Linked DNA regions of Luteolibacter sp. Y139. The protein of the gene in region 1 binds, or shares a complex with, the protein of each later gene. Links are inferred from orthologs where the notes say so. Each region holds a gene or a part of one and is shown in the gene's direction. Other genes may lie near its edges. The genes, in order: WKV53_RS02215, WKV53_RS06145 and nuoD.

Region 1 (3,048 bases):
CACCGGCAGTGCCGCAGACGACGCCGACCCCGACGGTGACGGCATCGAAAACCTGCTGGAGTACGCCACCGGAGCCGACCCCACCAAAAGCAGCACGGTTGAAACACCGGTTTCTCCACCGGTCGCCGGAATCATCGGCTTCACCTACACCCGGAACAAACTGGCAGCAGCCGACGTGATCTACACCGTCGAGTGGTCGGACACGCTCACGGGCCAATGGAGTTCGAATGGTATCAGCGAAACCGTGGTCGCTGACGATGGAACACTGGAAACCGTGGTGGCCACCCTCCCCGCTGGCTCGGAAGGAGCCCGGTTCGTCCACCTCAAGGTAACCCGCCCCTGATCCCCCGCGGGCAAGCGGCATCGGCGGGACTCTTTCCCGCCGCTTGCCGCTTGACGCCTGCCGGACGCATCGGTTTCTTCCCGCCCGCCATGCTCCATCAGGTGCTCAAATCCAAGCTTCACCGGGCAATGATCACTGCCGCCGACGTCGACTACGAAGGCAGCATCGAGATCCCCACCGACCTGATGGACGCCGTCGGCCTCTGGCCCGGTGAAAAGGTGCTCGTCGCCTCCATCACCACCGGCAACCGCCTCGAGACCTACGTCCAGCCCGGCATCCCCGGCACTGGCAATATCCTCATCAACGGCGGAGCCGCCCATCGTATTAAGAAAGGCGAACGAGTCGCCATCATGGCTTTTGGCCTCTCGGATGCTCCAGTCCTCGCCAAAAAGGTCGTCTTGGACGAAGAAAATCGCATTCTGCGCGACGGACGCTAAGCCCAAATCGTCAAGTTTTCGCTTTAAACACTACCGATCCCGTCATCCGACACGAAAGAGTCATTTTGTTTAAAATTATTTACTTGAGAAAACTTAACGAGTTTTTTGAATAGCGGACTTTTTTTGGGTCGCGCGAATGGCACTTTGCTGCTATGATCGCGCCGCTATGGCAACCACCACGAAACGCACCCGGTTTTCACGCCGGCTTCCTGATCACGTCACGGATGAACTCTGCAACGTCCTCGCGGAAGACAAGGTGTTTGGCTTCAATGACCTGTTCGAACGAGTGTTCGACAACCTCAAGGTCCGCAACGCCGTGAGCGGCGGCGAAGAGATGCTTCGCCTGCGCGCTTACGAGAAACTCCAGAACCTGGTTACCCGCGGCCTCGTCGAGAAAATCGGCAAGGAATACAAGGGCACCAAGCGTGTCCATGAGGCGTCGAGCGAGTACCTCGCCCAGCAGCAGGAAGATTGAGCCACGGGGGTGCCTCACCAGCACCCGTTGTTTGCCCTCCCTTTTGATAAAACCCGCGCCGCAACCCGGCGCGGGTTTTTTTTCTGTCCATGCCGCGCTCCGGCTCCTATCACCCGGGCCGGATGTCGTCCCAGTACCTTCCCGTTTTCATCCAGATCCTCGTGGCCATCGGCTTCGCGGCGGTCAGCCTCACCCTCAGCGTGGTGCTCGGCAAATCCGCTCGCCGCAATGCCACCAAGGACAGCGCCTACGAGTGCGGCATGCTTCCCATCGGCGACGGCGCCCCGCGCTTCTCGGTGAAGTTCTACCTGGTCGCGATGCTCTTCGTGATCTTCGACATCGAAGTGGTCTTCATGTACCCATGGGCCGTCCAGTTCCGCGACCTCGTCAGCGGTGGCAATGCCATCCCGCTGATCTCCATGGCAGCCTTCGCCGGCGTTCTCGCCGTGGCCTACGTCTATGCGCTCAAGAAGGGCGCTCTGACGTGGAAGAACTGATCGGGGCCGCCGCATCCGGCTTCCCCAGCGCCATCGCCGCAACCGCCGGAATCGGGATCGCCTGCCCGACCACGAAGTCTTCCAGCACCAGCTGGAGCCATTCGCGCGATGCCGTGATCGCCTCGATCACAATCGCGATCTTCCCGCCCTCCGCAGGCATGATGCGGTAGCGGTCGACGACGATGATGATCTCATCCGCCTCCCCGGTGAGCATCACCTGCACCAGCAGCATCTTCTCCTTGCTGCGGATCCGCAGCTCGGTGAGCTGGCCATAGCGTTCGATGCGGCCGGCGAGCATGCTTTTCGCCGCCCGCGAGGCGAGATTGTCCTTGAGCGCACCGAGCATGCTGAAACCTAGGGTTTTCCTGTGAGGGAAAGAAAGCCGCCACCGAGGCATCATTTTCGTCACATCGCCGCGATCGCGTAATGGCAGACCGGGGGAAAATCGGACATGCTCTGCGGCGTAAGGGATAGTTGCACAGCCCCCCATGCATTTGGGACACGGCCCTCGGACACTGGAACGGTTCCCCCCTCTAGTGTCCGGGGGCTTCCCATTTCGGGACCACGCGGCCGGCGGCAGAGCTGTTAGACGATCCTCCGCGATAGCGTAATATCAGCCGACCCGGAACAAGTGCACCCTGCACACGTCGGCTGGCAACACCCGGCACGGATTTTTCCCTCCCGCTCCTTCCGGGCAATTCCATCGGACACCGGTGCTCTCCCCAACGGTGTCCATCCAGGAATCTCCCGGAGGGCTCGACGAAAAAACGCCGCGCGGAATGGCGATTCCACGCGGCGTTTTCGTTTTGAGATTCGCAGGTCTTCAGACCTCGAACAGCGATGTCACCGACTGGCCGCCATTGATGCGGCGGATCGCCTCGCCCAGCAGTGGCGCGATGCCCACGGCCTGAACCTTATCGCCCGATGCCTGCGGCACCGAGTCGGTGGTGATGATTTCCTCGATCACCGATTTCTGGATCCGCTCACGCCCGAGGTCGCCGAGAACCGCATGCGACACGCAGGCGAAGATCCGGCGGGCACCGCTCTTGCCGAGAATCTCGGCGGCGGCGGTCAAGGTGCCGGCAGTCTCGGTCATGTCATCGATCAGGATCACGTCACGCCCTTCCACTTCACCGATCACATTCATCGCCTCCACGCGGGTGGCACTGATCCGGTGCTTGGCCACGATCGCCAGATCGACGCCGAGGGCATCCGCATACGCGCGAGCCATCTTCACTCCACCCACGTCAGGAGACACCACGCAGAGGTTCGAGGTATCCGGATGGCGCTCGCGCA
Region 2 (2,860 bases), on another replicon or contig:
CGGTCTCCTCAACATGGCCGTCTTCATGGGCAAGGTGGTGGCGTTCATCCTCTTCTTCATCCTCGTCCGCTGGACGGTGCCGCGCTTCCGCTACGACCAGCTCATGCGCCTCGGCTGGGTGATCTTCTTCGAAGCCGCGCTGATCAATGTCTTCCTGGCCGCGCTGGTGATCGCCGCGCCACAGTTCGGAGCTGCCACCACCGTTGGCGGGTTGATCGTCCTCGCCATCGTCACCGGAGCCCTGATCTGGGTGCTCAAGGTGTCCGAGAAGAAGTCCGTCCCGGTCTCCATCTAACTTTCCCATCCATGGCCGTCGTCAAAGTCACACGTCCGAAACTGAATGCCGGGGAGAAACTCTACCTCGGCGCGGTCATCAAGGGCTTCATCATCACGATGAAGCACGCCGTCGACTCGCTGCGTGGCAAGACCCGCGGTTCGAAGGACATGGAGTCCTCGGGTCTCGGCATCACGATGCAATATCCCGAGCAGAAGTGGGACGAGCACTTGCCGGAGCACTACCGCGGCGCGCCCGCGCTGGTGACGGACGAGCAAGACCGCGAGCGCTGCGTTTCCTGCCAGCTCTGCGAATTCATCTGCCCGCCGAAGGCAATCAAGATCATTCCGAGCGAGATTCCGTCCGACGATCCGTGGGCGAAGGTCGAGAAGCGCCCTCTGGAATTCGATATCGACATGATCCGCTGCATCTACTGCGGCATGTGTGAGGAAGTCTGTCCGGAGCAGGCGATCTTCCTTCGGAAGGACTACGCCATCACCGGCCTCAAGCGTGCCGACATGGTGCACGACAAGAAGAAGCTTTACGAGATCGGCGGCAAGCGAGTCGGCCTCGTCAACAAGTGGAACGAGCTCAAGTAACCCAATCCTCCCATGCGCTCCATCGCTTCCGCCATTATCGTCGTCTGCGGGACCTTCGGCATTCTCAATGCCCACCGTCTGGTTGCAGGTCCGGATCCGTTCGGCTCGGTGACCTTTGTGATCTGCCTTCTTCTGCTCGTGGTCGGCGTTGGCGGTTGGATCTATTGCCTGAAGAACGACGACTGAACTCCCTGCGCTTTTCTCCCTGATGCCTCTCTACCTCTTCTGGTTCTTCGCGATCGTCATGCTGCTTGGCGGGGTCGCGGTAGTCGCGCTGCGGAATCCCGTCGCGTCCGCGTTGTCGATGGTTGCTTCGTTCGTGGGACTCGCGGGTCTGTTCATTGGTCTGAATGCCTTCTTCGTGGGGATTATCCAGATCCTCGTCTATGCCGGCGCAATCATGGTGCTGTTCATCTTCATCATCATGCTCCTCGACTTGAAGACCGAGGAGAAGCGGGCGCCGAAGCTGGCTCCGCTGCTCGGGGGATTGGGCATCGTGCTGGCGTTCACGATCCAGCTGATCGGCATCCTTTCGAAGTCGCCGAACGTCGAAGACAAGCCTCTCGATCTTACCGCCGCTTCAGCGCATTTCGTCGAAAGCAGCCCGGGGATCTCGGCCAAGCTTGGCGCCGGTCACTTGCCCGACGTGAACCTGATCGGTGACGTGCTCTTCAACGGCTACAACCTGCCGCTGCAGATCGTGGGCGTGCTCCTGCTCGTCGCCACCGTCGGCGTCGTCGTCCTTTCCAAGCGCCAAACCACCTGAGCCATGGCCTCCTTGAACGATTACCTGCTCGTCTCCGGACTTCTATTCGCCATCGGCCTCAGTGGCGTGGTGCTGCGCCGGAACATCATCGTGGTTTTCATGTGCCTGGAGCTGATGCTCAGCGCGGCGAACCTCACGCTGGTGGCCTTCTCGCGCTTCCACGGCTCCAACGGTCTGCCGGACTACAACGGCCAGATGCTGGTGTTCTTTGTGATCACCGTCGCCGCCGCCGAGGTGGCGGTCGGCCTTGCCATCATCGTCGCCCTGTATCGTGCGCGGCAGACGATCAGCACGGATGATCTCACGAGCATGCGCGGCTGAGCCAAAGCGCGCGTCCATCGACCTACCTTTCCCCGATGTCCAAGTTACTACCCTGGGTTCTCCTGTTCCTTCCGCTGATCGCCGCGGCGGCGAACCAGCTTTACTTCAAGCGGAACGCCTTCATCGCGTCGATGATTTCGGTGGGGTCCGTTGCGGTGACGTTTGGCATTTCCCTGATGCTGCTTCGCGGCAATCCAGTCGCCCCCGAGCCGATCAACTGGCTGACGGTCGGTGATTTCAAGCTCCAGATCGGCATCACCTTGGACCCTCTGTCCACCGGCATGATGATCGTGGTAACGGGCATCGGCCTGCTGGTTCACGTTTTCTCGCTGGCCTATATGGCTGACGATAGCGCCAAGGCGCGCTACTTCACCTGCCTCTCACTCTTCATGTTTTCGATGACCGGCATCGTGCTGGCGTCGAATTTCATCATGACCTTCATGTTCTGGGAGCTGGTCGGTCTCAGCTCTTACCTGCTGATCGGTCACTGGTATCAGAAGGCCTCAGCTGCGGATGCCGCCAAGAAAGCGTTCATCGCGAACCGGGTGGGGGACTTCGGCTTCATGATCGGCATCCTGATGCTCTGGGGTATCACCGGTCACCTCGGCTTCTCCGGCATGAAGGAGTGGGCCGCTGGCGGTGGCTTGGCGACCGTTTCGACCGGGGTGCTTGGGGCGGCCTTGCTCTGCGTCTTTTGCGGTGCCATGGGGAAGTCGGCGCAAATGCCGCTCCACGTCTGGCTGCCGGATGCGATGGAAGGCCCGACTCCAGTGTCCGCCCTCATCCACGCCGCGACGATGGTGGCGGCGGGCGTTTACATGCTGTTCCGCGTGCAGTCCTCGATTGGCGCGGAGGCTTTCGACAACTTTGCGGGCCAGACCATTTCCTGGATCGGCGGCA
Region 3 (2,958 bases), on another replicon or contig:
CGCTTCCCACCCTCCTTCGGCTCGAATTCGAACGCATGGTTGTGATACGAGAGCTGGATCCCCGCCGCCTTGGTCAGCTCGGCCGCCTTGTTCGCATTGGCCGCGATCTTCTTGTAGTCATCCAGCGTCCGCCGCTCGCCGTCCGCGAGGTACGGGATGACCAGGTGGCTCAGCCCCACTTCCTTGGCCTTCTCGATGATCTTCTGGAAATCGCTCATCGCGGCGTCCTTCGGGCTGATCACGCTGCCCCACTCGAAGTGCGCCGAATTCATCGCCAACCCCGCCGCTTTCGCCCCATCCAGCAGCGGCTGGCAATTCGGGAACCCGAACGGCTCCACCTGCTGGTAGCCCGCCTCCGCCACCGCCTTCAGCGTCCCGGCCGCGTCCTTCCCGAGCGCATCCCGCAGCGTGTAGAGCTGGATGCCGATGTTCTTGCGGTACTTGTTGTCCGGAGCGAGCGCCGCCAGCACTTGGCTGGCAGGGGTCAGGGCGAGCGACGAGACGGCAGCGGAACGCAAGAAGGTGCGGCGTTTCATAGTGACAAAGCTCGCCAGCCCGGAACGCCATGGCAAGCGCGCGCGACGGCATTTGCCGGATGCCCCGGACTTTGTGAAAATTTTCACAAACTGCCTTGCCCGGGACCCTCACTTGGGGCCTGATTCCGCCGCCGGGATTCCCCAATGAGCAGCTCTACGACCGAATACCAAGCCCCCGACGTGGCCGCGAAGGCCGCCGAGTACCACGAGGAAACGACGGACTTGATGGGCGAAAAGATGGTCCTGAACATGGGCCCATCCCACCCCGCCACGCACGGCGTGCTGCGCCTGATCCTGGAATTGGACGGTGAAATCATCACCAAGGCCGATCCGGACATCGGTTTCCTCCACCGCGGCGACGAGAAAATCGCGGAAAACATGCACTACAACCAGTTCGTGCCCTACACGGACCGGTTGGACTACCTCGCCCCGCTGGCCAATAACGTCGCCTACGCCTGCGCCGTGGAAAAGCTCATGGGCTGGGAACTCCCGCCCCGCGGCCAGGCCCTGCGCGTCCTCTGCTGCGAGCTCGCCCGCATTTCCTCCCACCTCCTCGGCGTCGGCGTCTGCGCCATGGACGTGGGTGCCATGACCGTTTTCCTCTACACCTTCACGGAGCGGGAAAAGATCTACAATCTCTGCGAGCAGCTCACCGGCGCCCGCTTCACCACCTCCTACACCCGCGTCGGCGGCCAGCTCCGCGACATGCCTCCGGGCTTCGAGCAGGCAGTGCGCACCTTCCTCGACGAGTGCGACACCACCATCGACGAAGTCTCCAAGCTGCTCGACAAGAACAAGATCTTCCGCGACCGCATGTGCGACATCGGGATCATCTCGAAGGAAGCCGCGATCGCCTGGGGCCTCACCGGCCCGAACCTGCGCGCCTCCGGCGCGACGCGCGACCTGCGCAAGGATCGCCCCTACCTCGGCTACGAGAAGTATGACTTCGACGTGATCGTGGCGGATGAGGGCGACTGCTTCGCCCGCTATCAGGTGCGGATGGAAGAAATCCGCCAGTCGATCAAGATCTGCCGCCAGGTGCTCGATACCATGCCCGAAGGGCCGGTGAACCTCGCCGAGGCCAAGAGCATGCTCCCGAACAAGGAGAAGGTCTTGATGTCGATGGAGGAGCTCATCCACCACTTCATCGTCGCCACCCAAGGCATCGATGCGCCTCCCGGCGAAGTCTACTTCGGCGCGGAAAACCCGAAGGGCGAGCTCGGCTTCTACATCCATTCCACCGGCGGCGGCGTGCCGCACCGGTTGAAGATCCGCAGCCCCTCCTTCTGCAATCTTTCCCCGCTGTCCATCCTGCTGCCAGGCCACATGATTTCCGACGTCCCGGCCGTCCTCGGATCGCTCGATTTCGTGATGGGCGAATGTGACCGCTGAACCTTTCCGACTGTCATGTCCCAGTCTTTGCTCGAAGATAACGTCGCCTCGCCGGAGACGCCCGGCTCGAAGTTCTATCCACCCTTCGTGCCCACCGCGGCGCTTGAAGTTGAGGCAGACAACCGCCTCGCCCAGTTCCCGGAGGACCAGAAGCGCTCGGCTGTCTTGCCGCTGCTCCACTTCATCCAGCACCACCACGGCTTCATCTCCGCGGAAGCGATCGAGTGGGTCGCCGGCCGCCTTGAGATTCAGCCGGTGAAGGTGCTGGAAGTGGTCACCTTCTACCCCGGCTTCCGCCAGTCGGCCCCGGGCAAGGTTCACTTCCGCGTCTGCCGCACGCTCTCCTGCGCCATGGGCGGCTCCTACGAGCTGATGGAAAAGCTCTGCGAACTCACCGGCATCGATCGCTCGCACTCCGACTCCCACCATCATCCGGTGACCGTCTCTCCCTGCGGCAAGTGGTCCGTCGAGTTCGCCGAGTGCCTCGCCTCCTGCGGCACCGCTCCCGTCTGCCTCGTGAACGATGACTTCCACGAAGCCGTCACCGCCGACAAGGCCCAAGGCCTGCTCGACCAATACGCCGAGTAAAATACTCGCCAAGGCTAACAGAAAGCAATCAGGCGGAGCTACGTACCGCCTTTGTGGGCATATCCTTCATACGGAATAAGGGCAGCGAGGACAGGTCCACCGGGAAAGTGCTATCGAGCAGCAGCAGCGGGAAATAGATAGATTCTCAAGGGAACGGAAAGGTCACTTGCAGGTGTCCACGGTACTGGGTAGGTAAAGTGTTGCCTTCCCATGAGATGTAAAAATTTCTTATTTCCGGGAGTCCTCCCCATACTGTTTCTCTTTTTCGGCTTTTACCAAAACGCGTTCGGCGTCGCCTCAGTGGCAGCGGGGGAAAATCACAGCCTCTTCTTGAAGGCCGACGGCACTGCATGGGCATGCGGGCTGAATAGCGAAGGCCGTCTAGGTGACGGCACCACGACCAGCCGGAATACTCCGGTTCCAGTGATGACAAACGTCGATG

Evidence for each region.
Region 2: the proteins of WKV53_RS02215 (region 1) and WKV53_RS06145 are in contact, whole or in part, in a cryo-EM structure (PDB 7NYH), measured with the Escherichia coli proteins. The link is inferred for Luteolibacter sp. Y139 from one-to-one orthologs.
Region 3: the proteins of WKV53_RS02215 (region 1) and nuoD are in contact, whole or in part, in a cryo-EM structure (PDB 6ZJN), measured with the Thermus thermophilus proteins. The link is inferred for Luteolibacter sp. Y139 from one-to-one orthologs. Residues at the interface, in WP_096411116.1 of Thermus thermophilus: Glu45, Ser46, Asn48, Pro50, Ala51, Gly52, Glu53; in WP_223903221.1 of Thermus thermophilus: Met26, Thr27, Asn29, Gly31, Pro32, His34.

The regions. Positions count from the first base shown.
Region 1 is NZ_JBBUKT010000001.1:491,744-494,791, forward strand. The notes cover bases 155-3,048. They hold WKV53_RS02215 (NADH-quinone oxidoreductase subunit A), read left to right. Parts: upstream 155-1,344; coding sequence 1,345-1,752; downstream 1,753-3,048. Other genes in these bases: WKV53_RS02200 (RCC1 domain-containing protein), read left to right, coding at 155-343; WKV53_RS02205 (aspartate 1-decarboxylase), read left to right, coding at 433-780; WKV53_RS02210 (hypothetical protein), read left to right, coding at 947-1,255; WKV53_RS02220 (hypothetical protein), read right to left, coding at 1,721-2,098; WKV53_RS02225 (ribose-phosphate diphosphokinase), read right to left, coding at 2,576-3,048. In the rest of the region: more of WKV53_RS02200, read left to right, coding at 1-154. UniProt on the Escherichia coli protein: NDH-1 shuttles electrons from NADH, via FMN and iron-sulfur (Fe-S) centers, to quinones in the respiratory chain. The immediate electron acceptor for the enzyme in this species is believed to be ubiquinone.
Region 2 is NZ_JBBUKT010000002.1:274,685-277,544, forward strand. Bases 155-2,860 are described here. They hold WKV53_RS06145 (NADH-quinone oxidoreductase subunit J family protein), read left to right. Parts: upstream 155-1,081; coding sequence 1,082-1,639; downstream 1,640-2,860. Other genes in these bases: WKV53_RS06130 (complex I subunit 1/NuoH family protein), read left to right, coding at 155-295; WKV53_RS06135 (4Fe-4S binding protein), read left to right, coding at 307-873; WKV53_RS06140 (hypothetical protein), read left to right, coding at 886-1,059; nuoK (NADH-quinone oxidoreductase subunit NuoK), read left to right, coding at 1,643-1,960; nuoL (NADH-quinone oxidoreductase subunit L), read left to right, coding at 1,996-2,860. Outside these bases: more of WKV53_RS06130, read left to right, coding at 1-154. UniProt on the Escherichia coli protein: NDH-1 shuttles electrons from NADH, via FMN and iron-sulfur (Fe-S) centers, to quinones in the respiratory chain. The immediate electron acceptor for the enzyme in this species is believed to be ubiquinone.
Region 3 is NZ_JBBUKT010000002.1:147,530-150,487, reverse strand. What follows is about bases 1-2,804. They hold nuoD (NADH dehydrogenase (quinone) subunit D), read left to right. Parts: upstream 1-680; coding sequence 681-1,928; downstream 1,929-2,804. Other genes in these bases: WKV53_RS05635 (NADH-quinone oxidoreductase subunit NuoE family protein), read left to right, coding at 1,944-2,516; WKV53_RS05645 (sugar phosphate isomerase/epimerase family protein), read right to left, coding at 1-536.